Regions from separate parts of the Micromonospora sp. CNZ322 genome, predicted to be linked through region 1. Evidence: riboswitches for the same ligand, from Rfam matches in the RefSeq annotation. Region 1 holds a riboswitch; each other region holds the start of a gene.
What was found. Region 1 has a riboswitch for S-adenosylmethionine ahead of FB453_RS32750 (hypothetical protein). Riboswitches for the same ligand answer to the same signal wherever they lie in the genome.

Region 1 (3,551 bases):
CCACCGTGTGCAGGTCGTGCAGAAGTGGGGCTTCGGGATGGCCCCCGTCAAGCCCGAGATCCAGCAGAAACGACGGCAGTCGGTAGCGGCCGTGCTGAGCTACCTGCAGAACGGCCCGATTAAGTCCAGCCCTTCACTGCTGGAGGCCCTGTCGGAAGTAAAGGGGCTCTACTCGCGCTGTCACAAGCAGGATCAGTGGGACTGGTTCACCGTGTGGCAACAGCTGGGCCGCCCCGGACGTAAGCGCTGCCTACAAGCTGGTGATGCGCTCGGTCGCCTACGGACCGCGATCAGGGATGGCGACGATGCCACCGCTGCGAAGCAGCTCACGCTCCTGATTGACGCGGACGTGCAGGTCCATCTGGCCGGACTCGTCGGGGAACAGCAGCGTGAACCGCGAGGAGCTGGCTACATCTACGTGCTGTCGACTCGCGAGCAGCCTCGGATGCTGAAGATCGGTTACACCGAGCGGACCGTCGAGGAGCGGGTGAAGGAGATCAACCGGGCGACAGGCGTCGTTATCCCGTATGGCGTGCGCGCTTTGTGGGTGGTCGCGGATGCTCCGTCGGTAGAGGTTGAGCTGCACGATCGATTGGCGCCCTACCGGGTGCGCAAGGACCGCGAGTTCTTCGACCTCGACTTCCGCGACGCGTTCGTCCTCATCCAGGGTCACATCGATGGTCTCCGAAGCGAGGACTGACGTGATCGCCCGCGGCGAGCAGCTCATGGAAGGCGACACGCTCCTCCTTAAGGTCAACGGGCCGGCCTGCCAGCTCGGCCAGGAGTTCCGGTAAACGCCACGTCGTCAGGTGTGCGTAGCGGGCGTTGTAGACGCCGACGGCTCCGATGGCGAACTCGTCAGGGAAGTCCAGCAGTACGTAGCCGAGCAGCTGCATGATGGTCGGCGCTTCCAATGATGAGCGTCGCGTCCCGTCGCGTCGCTTGCTGCCGAGGCCCGTTTTGAGTTCGAGCAGCAGACCGGCGGCGATCAGGTCGGCGTCGGCGTTCATCAGCGATGATCCGGCGAAGGTCGGCCCGAGGGCCCACGCGCCACGCCGTGCCGATAGGGACGGCACGAGGCTTCGCTCGGCGAAGGCGCGCAGAGCCTGGAGCTCGTCGAGGGCCGCGGGTGGGGCGAGCTCGAGTAGCTTCTCGGCGGTGATGGACCTTGGGACCAGGGCCATCAACGGGGATCCCGGTGTCGGACCGACCCGGTACAGGTCGGTAAGGAGCGCCAGCGCCCAGCACGCCCGGGCAACGAGTTGATGGTTGGCTTCGCTGCCTGCGGCCGGCCCGGTGAACCGGAAGGCCCCCACGCAGCCGCCGCTTTCGGAGTAATTCAGCATGCGCGCCAGTTCGTGGACCGCGTGCCGTAATGGGGGAGTGCGCGCGCCGAGCAGTGCCAAGCGCAGATCCGGACTGGAATGCACCATGAAGCGCACCATCCAGTCGAAGGCTGAGCCGATGGTGCCAGGGTTCGCCTGACTCCCAGACACGACAAGGGAACCCACGGATTCCCGATACCGTGCCTGCAGGTCCTGCCAGCGGCCGAACCGCTCCTGAATGAACAACCTCACTGGCGAGGCTCTGTTGCTCAATGCCACGGTCAGCGCCGGCCAACCACTGATGATGGTCATGCTTCGACCACCGGGCACCGACGTCGCTGCCCGCCACTGTCCATCATGGCCGGATGCTATCGAACCGCGCGGTATTCGAGCTGCCCGTCATCACCGGACCGTCGATGGGCGATGACCAGCACGGCTGCTGTTGGCGAGATCGGTTACCACCAACAGCAGCCGGCTGGACTGGCGATCAACGAGCGGTGGCCAAGAATTCGTTCTGCGCCCGCCGGAGGCTGCTGAGGTCGTGGGGTACGGGCATGACGCCGTAGCGGTCGAAAGCGTCGACGCTTGCTCCGAGCGAGGGCGGCCACCGTCGCTGCCACTCGACCAGCGGCACGCTCGAAGCAATCACGCGTAGTGGCTCGGCGAGCCGGTCGAACTCCACCTGCTGCCACTCGCGCAGCTCGTTACCACGCCGCGCGGAAGCCACCAGCGAGGCGGCGACCACGGTGGTCGTGGCCGTCTGCGGTTGGACCACGTCGCCGTTCATGATCGAGTGCCGGCCCAGCGGCAGTGCGGCGCGGTGGCCGTACCGTTCGCCGACGACCTGCGAGACGTGTCGGCAGGTTTCGCAGGCCAGCCACGACCACCGGGTTCGGGTGGTCACCGTGTCTCGGACGCACAACAGGCACAGGGCGAGGTCACTGGGGATGTCCTGGCCCTGCCACTGCTGCTCCCACTCCGGTGTACGCGGCTGGCAGCGGCACCGCTGTTCGCGCGGGGCACCGTCGCGGAGGTGCCCGCAGGTCAGGCAGACCGCGAAAGCGGCAAGGTTCGGTTCGTCGAACGGCACGGTGAACTCGCTCTCCGGTGCCCGAGGCACCCGCTCTTGCCGTACCGCAGCTTGCGGTCGGCCTGGTCTTCCCCCGGAGGCACCGTGCGCGGGTGGCGCGGTTGCCGGGTCAGCAAGCCGGGAGGCTTGACGCTGACCACTCTTGACGCCCAGGAAGCATAGAGATCATCGAGGCCGGGAGCAACCCCGGCCAACACGCGGAGGAGACCAGAGCCCATTGCCGGCCCGGCCGCCCGTCACTGATCGCGTCACCGCCACGCTCGGCGACCAAGCGGACCAGCTGGCGGAATTGGGCGGGCTGCAGCCCGGTGAACGGGAGAATCCACGCCGGGCGGGCTGCGGTGATCACCTGCACCCAGGCAGCCTGACCGACCGTCTTCACCAGACAGTCACCGGGGTTAGGGAATTTCCCTTGGACGATCTTCGAGTGGTGCTGGAATCCTGCTCGGATGAGCCAGGACCAAGCGCAGGTATTGTCCCGTGGTACCAACTGTGCCGTCGTGCAGCTTTCGGGTAGGGCATTCCCCGGCATCCACCTGCAGGGCGATACGTTCGCTGCCCTGCTGGTGCAGCTCGCGGACGCGGCGCGCCTACTGCGCCAGGACCCCGGCGACCGCACAGCTCTCGACGAGCTGGACGACGCAGTAGGAGAGGCAGAGCGCTTCCTCGGCTTCTACGAAGCGACGCTCTCGGAGCGAGGTATCCAGCGGCCGTACTGATACGGCGGCCACCGGCGGAAGCTGACCTCGAAGACCACCGTCGGTCGGACCACCGCAGCAGCGACGGACATCTCACCATCCCCGAGATACGAGACGTCCCTTAGCCTTACCGGTCCTTATGCCGAGGCTCGCTAAAGATAGAAGCTCGAACCGTCGCCGTACGGGCACGCCCAAGTTGCTCCCGCTTCCAGAACCTCTCGGCGCGGCCGCACCGATCCTGCATCCACACCGAGCGCCCTTCGCAGAACGTGCCTGCCTGGATTCCATCCGTTACTGTCGTACTCGTCTCAGCTGCCTCGCCGCAAGGAGACACGTGGATCGGGACGCCTTGGTTGCACGGCTGCGCCGCGCCTTTGGTGGGGACACCCCGCGCGATGCCTCCCATGACTCGGCCGCGCTCGAGGCCGCTGCCCGGCT
Region 2 (3,551 bases), on a different contig from region 1:
GCTGTCAGGGGTGTGTCGGCGGCCAGGGAGACGCCGGGCGCAGGCCGGGCCAACCGGGCGGGGCGTACCCCACCGGAACCGGGGCGGGAGCCAGCACCACCGGGATCGGCACCACCGGCTCGTCCGGCGCCTCCACCGCGCGCTGGGTGCCGTCCGGGAAGCGCAGGTGGTAGCGGCTGCCGTCCCAGACCCCCGCCGGAGCCTGCGGGTCCCGACCCACGAAGAACGACCGGTACGCGGTGATAGCGTCCAGCAACTCCCGCTCCTCGCGGGCGGTCCGCTCCTGGTCGGCGGGTTTGCGGTCCAGGCCGCGCAGCGCCCCGTCGCGCAGCAGGGCCAGCCGGGTCGCGGCGGACTGGTAACCCCGCATCGCCCGCACCCCGGCGTCGCCGGCCACCCGCCGCGCCCAACTGCGGGCGGCGTGCCGCCGGCCGAGACCGCTCAGGGCGGCCACCTCGGGCGGGCTGAGCCAGCCGGCGCGAACGTAGTCGGGCAGGACCCGCTCGGTGAGCCGCCCCTCCCAGGCGCGCAGCCACAGGGCCAGCCCCACGGTGCCGAAGAAGACCGGCACCATGAGGCCCAGGAAGCCGTACAGCATGATCATGGCCTCGCCGGTGGCCTGGGTCAGCGTGGGCAGCAGGTTCCACGTGCCGTGCAGCATCATCGCCAGCAGCAGGCCGGCGATCGGGGCGAGCACCCGGATGCGCCGGTCGGCCGTCCGGGAGGCGATACCCAGGCCCACACCGGTCATCGAGGTGAAAAGGGGATGGGCGAACCCGAACAGCAGAATCCGCAGAATGAAGATCGCGATGACCTGCTGGATGCCGGTGGCCGGGCCGTACCGGTCGGCGCCGGACGCGTACCCCAACCCGCCCAGGTAGAGGATGTTCTCCACCATCGCGAAGCCGACCGCGGAGAGCCCGCAGTAGACCAGGCCGTCGGTGATCCCGGACCACTCGCGGCGGCGGAACACCAGCAGCAGGATCGGGCCCAGTGCCTTGGTCAGCTCCTCGATGAACGGCGCCACCAGCACCCCGGTGAGCGCGGACGGCAGGCCCCAGTCGGCGAAGCGGTTGGCCGCGAAGTCGTTGACCGTGAGCGAGGCGGCGGTGGAGACGAACGCCCCCCAGGCGAAGCAGAAGATCAGATACTTCAACGGCTCTGGTTCGTACCGGTCCAGCCAGAGGAAGCAGGCGACCAGCACCGGCACCGGCAGGATGGCGGCGACCACCCCGATCAGCAGGGCCTGCACACCGAGCGACTGGCCGAGCGTGAAGACCATGAAGACCGCGCACGCCGCGATCAACAGCACCACCCCGGCCAGCACCAGGAACCGCCGCCAGCCCAGTCGGCGCAGCGGCATCCGGGGCGTCTCACCCGTGGGCGGGACGGCGGGCGCAGGCGGGGCGGCGGGCGACGGCGGCAATGGTGAACCGGGCGGGGTGTCGGCCATGCGGTCAGCGTAGCCATCCGCCGCCGGCTGGTTCGGGCGCATCGGCAGCCGCTATGCTGCCGGCAGGTCACGAGTGCCAGCGTTCAGCCCCGGCTTGCTGGCCGGCAACCCTCGTCGAGTTCGCGGTGGGGTGCCCCGGGTGATGACCGGGCCCAGCCCGATCGGTGTGCTGGGCAAGCGCGGACCCCGTCCCGATGTCGCACCCGGGGTCCCTGACCCCGGAGGTTCCGGCGTGTCCGTCACTCTCGTCCCCTCGCTGCCCAGCCTGCCCACCGTGCCGTCCGCGCCGCTCGACGTTCTCGGCGTGCCCGGCGAGATCAACCTGGACTACGCGGCCAGTGCGCCGTGCGCCCGGGCCGCCGCCGACGCGGTGGCCGAGCTGCTGCCCTGGTACGCCAGCGTGCATCGCGGAGCGGGAGCGCTGTCGCGGCGCTGCACCCTCGCGTACGAGCAGGCCCGGCAGACGATCGGCGACTTCTTCGGCGTCCGCGCCGACGATCATGTGATCTTCACCCGCAACACCACTGACGCGCTCAACCTGCTGGCGCGGGCCGTGCCAGCCGGCACGACGGTGGTCACCAACGCCTCCGAACACCATGCCAACCTGCTGCCCTGGCCGCGCGGGTCGGTGCGCCTTCCGGTGCCCAGCGACCCCGACGGGGCGGTACGCGATCTCGCCGCCGCCCTCACCGAGCTGCGCCGGGGCAGCAGCCCGGCGCTGCCGGTGCTGGTCGCGGTGACCGGTGCGAGCAACGTGACCGGTGAGCGGTGGCCGGTCGCCGAACTGGCGCGGGTGGCCCACCGGCACGGTGCCCGGATCGTGCTCGACGCCGCGCAGCTCGCCCCGCACGCCCCGGTCGACCTGCTCGCGCTCGACGTCGACTACCTGGCCGTGTCCGGCCACAAGCTGTACGCGCCGTTCGGCACGGGAGTGCTGATCGGTCGGGCCGACTGGCTGGACGCCGCCCCGCCCTACCTTGCCGGCGGTGGCGCCACCAGCCACGTCGGGCCAGCCACCCACGACGTGACCTGGGCGACCGGCCCGGCCCGACACGAGGGCGGCACCCCGAACCTGCTCGGAGCGGTCGCGCTGGCGGCGGTGTGCAAGGCCCTCGACGAGGCGGACCGGGGCGCGCTGGCCGCCCACGAGCAGGCCCTGCTGGACCGGCTACGGACCGGCCTCGCCGCCCTGCCGCACGTCGTCGAGCTGCGCACCTTCGGCCCGGACGCGCCCCGGGTCGGCATCGTCTCGTTCGTGGTGGCCGGATGGGACTCCACCGAGGTGGCCACGCGGCTGGCCGCCGAGCACCACATCGGCGTACGGGACGGGTTGTTCTGCGCCCACCCGCTGGCCCGGCGGCTGCTCGGCGAGGCGGCGGCGCGTACCGGCCGGCGGGACCTGCCGCCCACCGCGCTGCGTGCCAGCATCGGGCTGGGCAGCACGGCCGCTCAGGTGGACCGGCTGCTCGCGGCGCTGGCCGAGCTGGGCTGAGGCCCGCCCGGCGGTCGCCCCGCTCAGCCGACCGGCGGGGCGGTGGGTGGCTTCGGTGTCTCGCCGGGCTCCGCGGGCTCACCGACCGGGCGCTCCTGCTCCCCGAAGGCGGTGCGGATCCACCGGTTCGCCTCCTCCTGCTCGATCCCGGAGGCGACCAGCAGGTCGCTCGCGGTGGTGCGGATCTGGGCGATCACCACGCTGCCGGAGAAGCCCACCCCGGCGCCGTACGCCCGGCCGGCCTCGCTGACCGCCCGCAGCGACCGCTCCCGGGCCTTCTCCGGCTCCTCACCGGCGGCGAACTCGTGCTTGAGCAGCCGGACCGACTCGGCGAGGTGGCCGATCGCGTCCGGCATCGGATCGGGCACCGGTTCCTCGTCCTCGACCAGCGTGACGGACCGGCGGATCAGCGTGCCGCTGTTGCGCATCGCCCGGTCGATGGGGTCGGCCGCCTCGGCGTAGTGGGTCAGTTCGTCGCGGCGGTGCCACCGGGCCGGGGAGAGGGTGGCGGTCTCCTTCGCCCCCTCGATGGCCTCGCCCAGCGTGGCCAACTCCTCCTTGTTGTTGCGCAGCCTCTCCAGCGCGCCCTGGATGGCGGCGCGGTCC
Region 3 (3,551 bases), on a different contig from region 1:
AAGGGATTCACCGAGGCCATCGGGATCGCCGTCGTCCTGGTCGCGGTCTATCTGACGCTGAACGCGGTGGTGGTGGCCGACGCGCTGTGGCGGGTGGCGACGCATCCGAGCGCGGTCGGCGACTGGACGACCACGCTGACCACCGGGCACGGCGATCCGTGGCTGGTGGTCGGGCTGTCGCTGCTGGTCTTTCCGAAGCTGGCGTTGGGGCTGTCCGGCTTCGAGACGGGGGTGGCGGTCATGCCGAGCGTACGGGGTGACCCGCAGGACTCGGAGGCACGACCGCTGGGCCGGATCCGTGGCGCCCGCCGGCTGCTCACCACCGCAGCGGTGATCATGAGCGTCTTCCTGATCACCAGCAGCGTGACGACCACCGTGCTCATTCCGCCGGAGGCCTTCCAACCGGGCGGGCCGGCGAACGGGCGCGCGCTGGCCTACCTGGCGCACGCCCACCTCGGCGAGGTGTTCGGCACCGTCTACGACCTGTCCACCATCGGAATCCTCTGGTTCGCCGGGGCATCGGCGATGGCTGGTCTGCTCAACCTCGTGCCGCGCTACCTGCCCCGCTACGGCATGGCGCCGACCTGGGCGCGAGCCGTCCGGCCGCTGGTGCTGGTCTTCACCGCCGTGGCGTTCCTGATCACGATCGTCTTCGAGGCCAGCGTGGACGCGCAGGGCAGCGCGTACGCCACCGGGGTCCTGGTGTTGATCACCTCGGCCGCGACGGCGGTGACGCTCGCGGCGCTCCGGCAGCGTCAGCGCGGTCGCACCATCGCGTTCGGAGTCATCGCGGTGATCTTCGTCTACACCACAGTGGCCAACGTGGTGGAGCGCCCGAGCGGCGTCAAGATCGCGGCATGTTTCATCGGCGGGATCATCCTGGTGTCGGTGCTGTCCCGGCTGATGCGGGCCTACGAGCTGCGGGTCGACCACGTCGAACTGGATCACGTCGCGGCCCGGATGATCGACGAACGCGCCGGACGACGGATCCGCCTCATCGCGCACGAACCCGACCGGCGCGACGAGGCGGAGTACCGCGCCAAGCTGGCGCAGACCATGGCGGACAACGACTTTCCCGACGACGGCGACGTCATCTTCGTCGAGGTCACTGTCACCGACCCCTCCGACTTCGAGACGGAGCTGCTGGTCCGCGGCGGGGTGGTCGACGGCCGCTTCCCGGTGCTCAGCCTGGCCAGCTCGTCGGTGCCCACCGCGCTCGCCGCCCTGTTGCTGGAGATCCGCGACCGCAGCCGTCGGCGCCCCCACATCTACTTCGAGTGGTCCGAGGGCGGTCCGACCCGCAACTTCCTGCGCTACCTGGCGTTCGGACAGGGCGCCATCGCCTCGGTGACCCGGGAGATCCTGCGCCGCCAGGAGCCCAACCCGCACCGCCGGCCGCACGTGCACGCCGGCTGACCTGCGAGCCGACAGTCCGTCGCGCACAGTGAGTGTGGTCATAACGACTGGACGATCCACCCGCTCCTGCTGCTAGCCTCGGCGCAGGTCATGAGTGCCAGCGCGAAGCCCCGGCTCGCTGGCCGGCAACCCTCCTCCGCGGTGGGGTGCCCCGGGTGAAGACCAGGCACCGGCAGCACGTCGGTGCAAGCGTGGCCTGGCACCCAGGTCAGCACAGACCCGGGAGAACCATGCGCATCCTCGGCACCACCCCACCGACCGACGTCGCGGACTCCCGCACCGGTCGACCCTCGCCCGCACTGATCCGGCGACGGCACGTGGACATGATGCGAATGTGCAGCGCCGCCTGTCGTCGCGGCATCGCGCTCTAGCACCACCTTCCCGAGCTCCTTTCCCACCGGTACGCCCATCGGGCGCGCCGTCGGTGGCGCACGTCCGTGCGCGCCGAGACACCACCCTTCGGAGACACCCGTGCGATTCCTTCCTGCCCTGACCCGCGCCGCTGCCCTGGGCGCGGCCACGATCCTGGCCGCCACCGCCCTCACCGCCTGCGGCGACGACAGCTCGTCCGACGCCACCGCCAACCCGTACGGCCTGGCCCAGTCGGGCGTGCTGCGCGCCGGAACGCTGACCGACGCCCCGCCGAACGTGTACCTCAAGGACGGCAAGTTCACCGGCTTCGACAATGACCTGCTGACCGCCGTGGCCGGCAAGCTCGGTCTCACTGTCGAGTTCGTCGGCACCGACTTCTCCGCGCTGCTCAGCCAGGTCAACAACCGCAAGTTCGACGTGGGCAGCTCCTCGATCACCATCACCGAGGCCCGCAGGAAGACCGTCGACTTCGGCAACGGCTACGACTTCGGCTACTTCGGCCTGGACGTCCCGGTCGGCTCGCCGATCACCGGCTTCGACCAGCTCGCCGGCAAACGGGTCGTGGTGGTGCAGGGCACCGTCCAGGACGACTACGCCACCGGCAAGCAGCTCAACCCGGTGCGGGTGCCCGACTACAACGGCGCGATCAACCAGCTCAAGGCGGGCACCGCCGACGCCTGGATCGCCCCGGCGGAGATCGGCGAGAAGTCGGCCACCGACAGCAACGGCAAGATCACCGTGGCGGCCAAGCAGCTCAGCCCGGCACCAACCGCGTACGCCGTGGCCAAGGGGAACGACAAGCTGCGCGAGGCGCTGAACAAGAGCCTCGACGAGGTCATCGCCGATGGCACCTGGAGCCGGTTGCAGGCGCAGTACTACCCGGGCCGGCCGATCCCGGCGGACTTCACGCCGGGCAGCGGCACTGTGAAGGCTCCGTCCGTGTCGACCGCGCCGTCGGCGTCCGCTACGGCCGTGCCGTCGGCGTCCGCGTCGACCGCGTCCTGAGCCGGTGACGAGCGAGCAGGGCGGTAGGAGGAGCGACCGATGGATCCGTTGAGCACCCTGTGGGAGACGTTCTTCGACTGGGACGCGATGCGCGAGGCGCTGCCCGAGATGCTGACCGTCGGGTTGCCCAACACGCTGATCCTGGCGGTCTCCGCCGCCCTGCTCGGCTCGGTGCTGGGCCTGCTGCTGGCCGTCGCCGGGATTTCCCGCAGTCGCTGGCTGCGCTGGCCGGCGCGGGTCTACACCGACGTGTTCCGGGGGCTGCCGGCCGCGGCGACGATCCTGCTGATCGGCGTCGGGCTGGCCCCGCTGGGCATGCAGGTCTGGGGGCCGGATCCCTACCCGTTGGGCATCCTGGCGCTGTCGCTCATCGCCGCCGCGTACATCGGGGAGATCTTCCGCTCGGGCATTCAGTCGGTGGAGGCCGCCCAGTTGGAGGGCGCCCGGGCGCTCGGCTTCTCCTGGGCCGACGCGATGCGGCTGGTGATCATTCCGCAGGGCATCCGGCGGGTGCTGCCGGCCTGGGTGAACCAGCTCATCGCACTGATCAAGGACTCCAGCCTGGTCTACTTCCTCGGCCTGGTGGCCAGCCAGCGGGAGCTGTTCAGGATCGGGCAGGACTACGCGGCCACCACCGGCAACGAGTCGGCGCTGCTGCTGGCGGGGCTCTGCTACCTGGCGTTGACGGTCCCGCTGACGCACGTCGTGAACTGGATCGACCGGCGGCTGCGCAACGGCCGGCCGGCCACCGCGTCGGC
Region 4 (3,551 bases), on a different contig from region 1:
CGTGGTCGGGAGGGACACTCGCACAACGCCTCCGGCGTTGGGTCGCAAGAACTTCAAAAGTCTTCGGCGAAATGCCCTCCCGCACGGAGCATCTTGCGCCGTCCGGTTCCTGTCGTCAAGTCCGTAGCGGCGGGTTTTCCACACTCACAGCGAAAACCCAGTTACCGACTGATCGACTCGGCCCCGGTCCGAACGAGCCTGTCAGCCGAGGAGGCCGGCGTCACGGGCGGCGCGCAGCGAGGGCTTGATGTGGTGGGTCGGCCCGACCTGGCCGGCCACCGCGTCGATGGTCTTCAGGCCCTCGCCGGTGTTGAACACGACGGTCTCGGCCGTCGGGTCGAGCCGACCGGACTCGACCAGCTTGCGCAGCACGGCCACGGTGACCCCACCCGCGGTTTCGGCGAAGACCCCGGTGGTACGGGCCAGATCGCGAATGCCCGCGCGGATCTCGTCGTCGTCGGCGTACTCCATCCAGCCGCCGGTGCGGCGGACTGCCTCAAGGGCGTAGAGGCCGGCCGCCGGGTCGCCGATGTTGAGCGACTTGGCGATGCCGGTGGGCTTGACCGGGATGATCGTGTCGGTCTCGCCGTGCAGGGCGACGGCGATCGGGTTGCAGCCGGCGGACTGCGCGCCGAAGACCTTCCAGCCGTCGGCGGGCGCCTCGACCAGGCCGATCTCCACCAGCTCGGAGAACGCCTTGTCAATCTTGGTGAGCAGCTCGCCGCTGGCCATCGGGATGACCACCTGCGCCGGAATCCGCCAGCCGAGCTGCTCGGCCACCTCGTAGCCGAGGGTCTTGGAGCCCTCCGCGTAGTACGGCCGGACGTTCACGTTGACGAACGCGGTGTCCTCGAATTCGTCGGTCTCCACCAGCTCGCCGCAGAGCCGGTTGACATCGTCGTACGAGCCGTCGATGGCGACCAGTTCGCCGCCGTAGACGGCGGTGGTGATGACCTTGCCCTGCTCCAGGTCGCTGGGGATGAAGACCACCGAGGGCACCCCGGCGCGGGCGGCGTGGGCGGCCACCGAGTTGGCCAGGTTGCCGGTCGACGCGCAGGCGAACCGGCTGAACCCGAGCGCCTTGGCGGCGGTGAGCGCCACCGAGACGACCCGGTCCTTGAACGAGTGGGTGGGGTTGGCACTGTCGTCCTTGACCCAGAGCGGTGCGGTGATGCCCAGCTCGGCGGCGAGGTGCGGGGCCGCCACCAGTGGGGTCAGCCCCGGGTCGAGGGTGACCCGGCTGGCCGGGTCCTGGCCGGCGGGGAGCAGGGCGGCGTACCGCCAGATGTTGTTCGGGCCGGCCTCGATCTGCTCGCGGGTGACGGTGGCCAGTGCTGCGGTGTCGTAGTCGACTTCCAGCGGGCCGAAACACTCGTAACAGGCGTGCTGGGCGGCGAGCGGGTAGCGGGCCGAACAGGCACGGCAGACCAGGGCGCGGGCGGGGCTGGCAGAGGTGTCGATGCCGGAGGCGACGAGCGTCGACGTCATGTCGAGAGTCCTCTCATCTTTCCCCGCATCGCACGGTGCGGCGGGGACGGAATTGGCACCTGCCCCGCGGATCGCTCAGCGGTGAGCGCGCAGGGTGGTTGCCGGGGCGTCGTCGGGCCGTATCCCTCAGCCCCTCTGGATGAGGTATTCAGTTGTGCCGTCGAGTCTAGGACAACGCTGTCGGTCGTTGCTACCGCAGATCCCAGCTACTGGGTCAGCGGGCGCTCACCGCCACCGGGTCGGTCACCGCGATCGGATCCGTCACCGCGATCGGCCGGGGCAGTGCGGCGGGCCGGGGCCGGGCGGCGAGGTTCGCGGCGATCAGGGCGGCGATCGTGATGGCGGCCCCGACCAGTTCGACGGGCTCCGGGCGGTAGCCGCGGGCGATCTGCACCGCGAAGGTGGTCACCGGGACCAGGTTCATGAACAGCGCGGCATTGGCGGCACCGAGTCGCTGCACGCCGGTGTTCCAGGCCAGGACCGCGATCACGGCACCCACCAGCACTGCGTACGCCAGTTGCGGGGCGACCGCCACGAGGTCGGCGGCGGCCGGCGCGTGCTGCCAGCCGACGGCGTCGGCGCCGATGCTCAGGACGAGCATCGCGGCCGTGCCGGCGAGCGCGGTCAGTGTGGTGAAGCGCAGCGGCGACCACTCGCCGAACCGGCTGGCGCCGTGGGTGTAGATGCCCCAGCCCAGCACCGCGCCGATCATCATGAGCCCGCCGAGGCCGAACTGGCCGAGCCCGGCCAGACTGCCCCGCGTGATCACCAGACCGACGCCGAGGAGCGCCACCAGGGAGAGTGCCAGCAGCAGCGGCTTCGGGCGTACGCCGTCGCGGGCCCAGCGGACCAGCTGGGTGATCACCGGAGTGGTGGCCACGAAGAGGGAGATCTGCTGCGGGGCGGCGTGTTCGAGCGCCAGGTTGGTGAGCAGGTTGAAGCCGGCGAAGCCGACCACTCCGAGCACCACCACCTCCAGCGCCCGGCCACCGTGCCGGAGCGCTCCGGCACCCTCGCGGAGCAGCAGGATGGCGACCAGGACGACGGCGGCCAGCAGGTAGCGCGCGGTGGTCAGGTTGAGCGGGTCGACCCGGTCGAGCGCGCTGGCCAGGATCGGGAACATCACGCCCCAGCCGAGCACGGCGACCAGTGGGTACGCGGTGGCGCGGGATCGCATCGGCAACTCCAATGTTCGAGTATCGTCGAACCAACGACACCGACCATAGGGCGTCGTTCGATAGTTGTCGAACAAGGGTTACACTGGTCACATGGAGCCGCACGAGCCCGACCTGACCGCCGTACCGGTCACCAGCGTGCTGGCCGCACTCGCCGACGACGTGCGGCTACAGATCGTCCGGGCGCTCGCCGAGGGCGGCGAGTCCGCCTGCGGCAGTTTCGACTTCGGCGTCTCCAAGGCAACCCGTAGCCACCACCTCAAGGTGCTGCGCGAGGCAGGGCTGACCCGGACCCGGGCCGCCGGCACCAGCCGACTGGTCCGGCTCCGCCGGGACGAGCTGGACAAGCTCTACCCCGGCCTGCTGGACGCGGTCCTCACCCAGCGCCCGCCGGCCTGACCCCCGCTCCACGGCCGCAGCCCGCGTGGCCGTACCAGCCGGTCTGCCGGCGGCACGTCATCCTCGGCTGGGACCTGCCACCGACGCTCGCTTTGGAGCTGAATCGTCTACGACATCAGCGAAGAGGTAACGCCGCGACCGGGCGCATCGGCCGGCCCTGACCGGGCGCGCCGCCGAAGCCGCCTCGTCGAGGCTTCGGCGGCGCGTGGTTCGGGTGTGGTCAGACGGACACCGCGTCGGGCTCGGCCGCCGAAGCCGATGCCGATGCCGATGCCGAGGGAGTGTCGGTGCGACGCCGGGCGCGCAGCGTGTCGAGTGCCCAGGCACCCGGGCCGAGAGCCGCGACCAGCAGGAACGCCCAGCAGAAGAGCGCCGCCCGCTCGCCTCCGTTGTGCAGCGGCAGCAGAGCATTCGGCTGGTGCACCACGAAGTAGGCGTACGCCATCGAGCCGGAGGCGAGCAGCGCGGCGGGTCGGGCGAAGAGCCCGA

Region 2: it holds a riboswitch for S-adenosylmethionine, as region 1 does, so the genes downstream of both, FB453_RS12430 (aminotransferase class V-fold PLP-dependent enzyme) here and FB453_RS32750 (hypothetical protein) in region 1, are expected to answer to the same signal.
Region 3: it holds a riboswitch for S-adenosylmethionine, as region 1 does, so the genes downstream of both, FB453_RS16515 (ABC transporter substrate-binding protein) here and FB453_RS32750 (hypothetical protein) in region 1, are expected to answer to the same signal.
Region 4: it holds a riboswitch for S-adenosylmethionine, as region 1 does, so the genes downstream of both, thrC (threonine synthase) here and FB453_RS32750 (hypothetical protein) in region 1, are expected to answer to the same signal.

Annotation. Positions count from the first base shown of each region.
Region 1 covers NZ_VITD01000024.1:2,779-6,329, reverse strand. The annotation lists gene FB453_RS32760 (GIY-YIG nuclease family protein) at 8-700, shown strand; gene FB453_RS32755 (hypothetical protein) at 660-1,637, opposite strand; gene FB453_RS32750 (hypothetical protein) at 1,813-2,415, opposite strand; SAM riboswitch class IV at 2,443-2,563, opposite strand; gene FB453_RS32740 (DUF6959 family protein) at 2,865-3,134, shown strand; partial or broken gene FB453_RS32735 (tetratricopeptide repeat protein) at 3,448-3,551, shown strand, end outside.
Region 2 covers NZ_VITD01000004.1:230,289-233,839, reverse strand. The annotation lists gene FB453_RS12435 (PrsW family intramembrane metalloprotease) at 5-1,495, opposite strand; SAM riboswitch class IV at 1,519-1,639, shown strand; gene FB453_RS12430 (aminotransferase class V-fold PLP-dependent enzyme) at 1,686-2,945, shown strand; gene FB453_RS12425 (FUSC family protein) at 2,969-3,551, opposite strand, start outside.
Region 3 covers NZ_VITD01000006.1:131,986-135,536, reverse strand. The annotation lists gene FB453_RS16520 (amino acid transporter) at 1-1,416, shown strand, start outside; SAM riboswitch class IV at 1,503-1,614, shown strand; gene FB453_RS16515 (ABC transporter substrate-binding protein) at 1,888-2,793, shown strand; gene FB453_RS16510 (amino acid ABC transporter permease) at 2,833-3,551, shown strand, end outside.
Region 4 covers NZ_VITD01000004.1:209,643-213,193, reverse strand. The annotation lists gene thrC (threonine synthase) at 202-1,488, opposite strand; SAM riboswitch class I at 1,499-1,634, opposite strand; gene FB453_RS12345 (DMT family transporter) at 1,703-2,665, opposite strand; gene FB453_RS12340 (ArsR/SmtB family transcription factor) at 2,757-3,062, shown strand; gene FB453_RS12335 (DoxX family protein) at 3,283-3,551, opposite strand, start outside.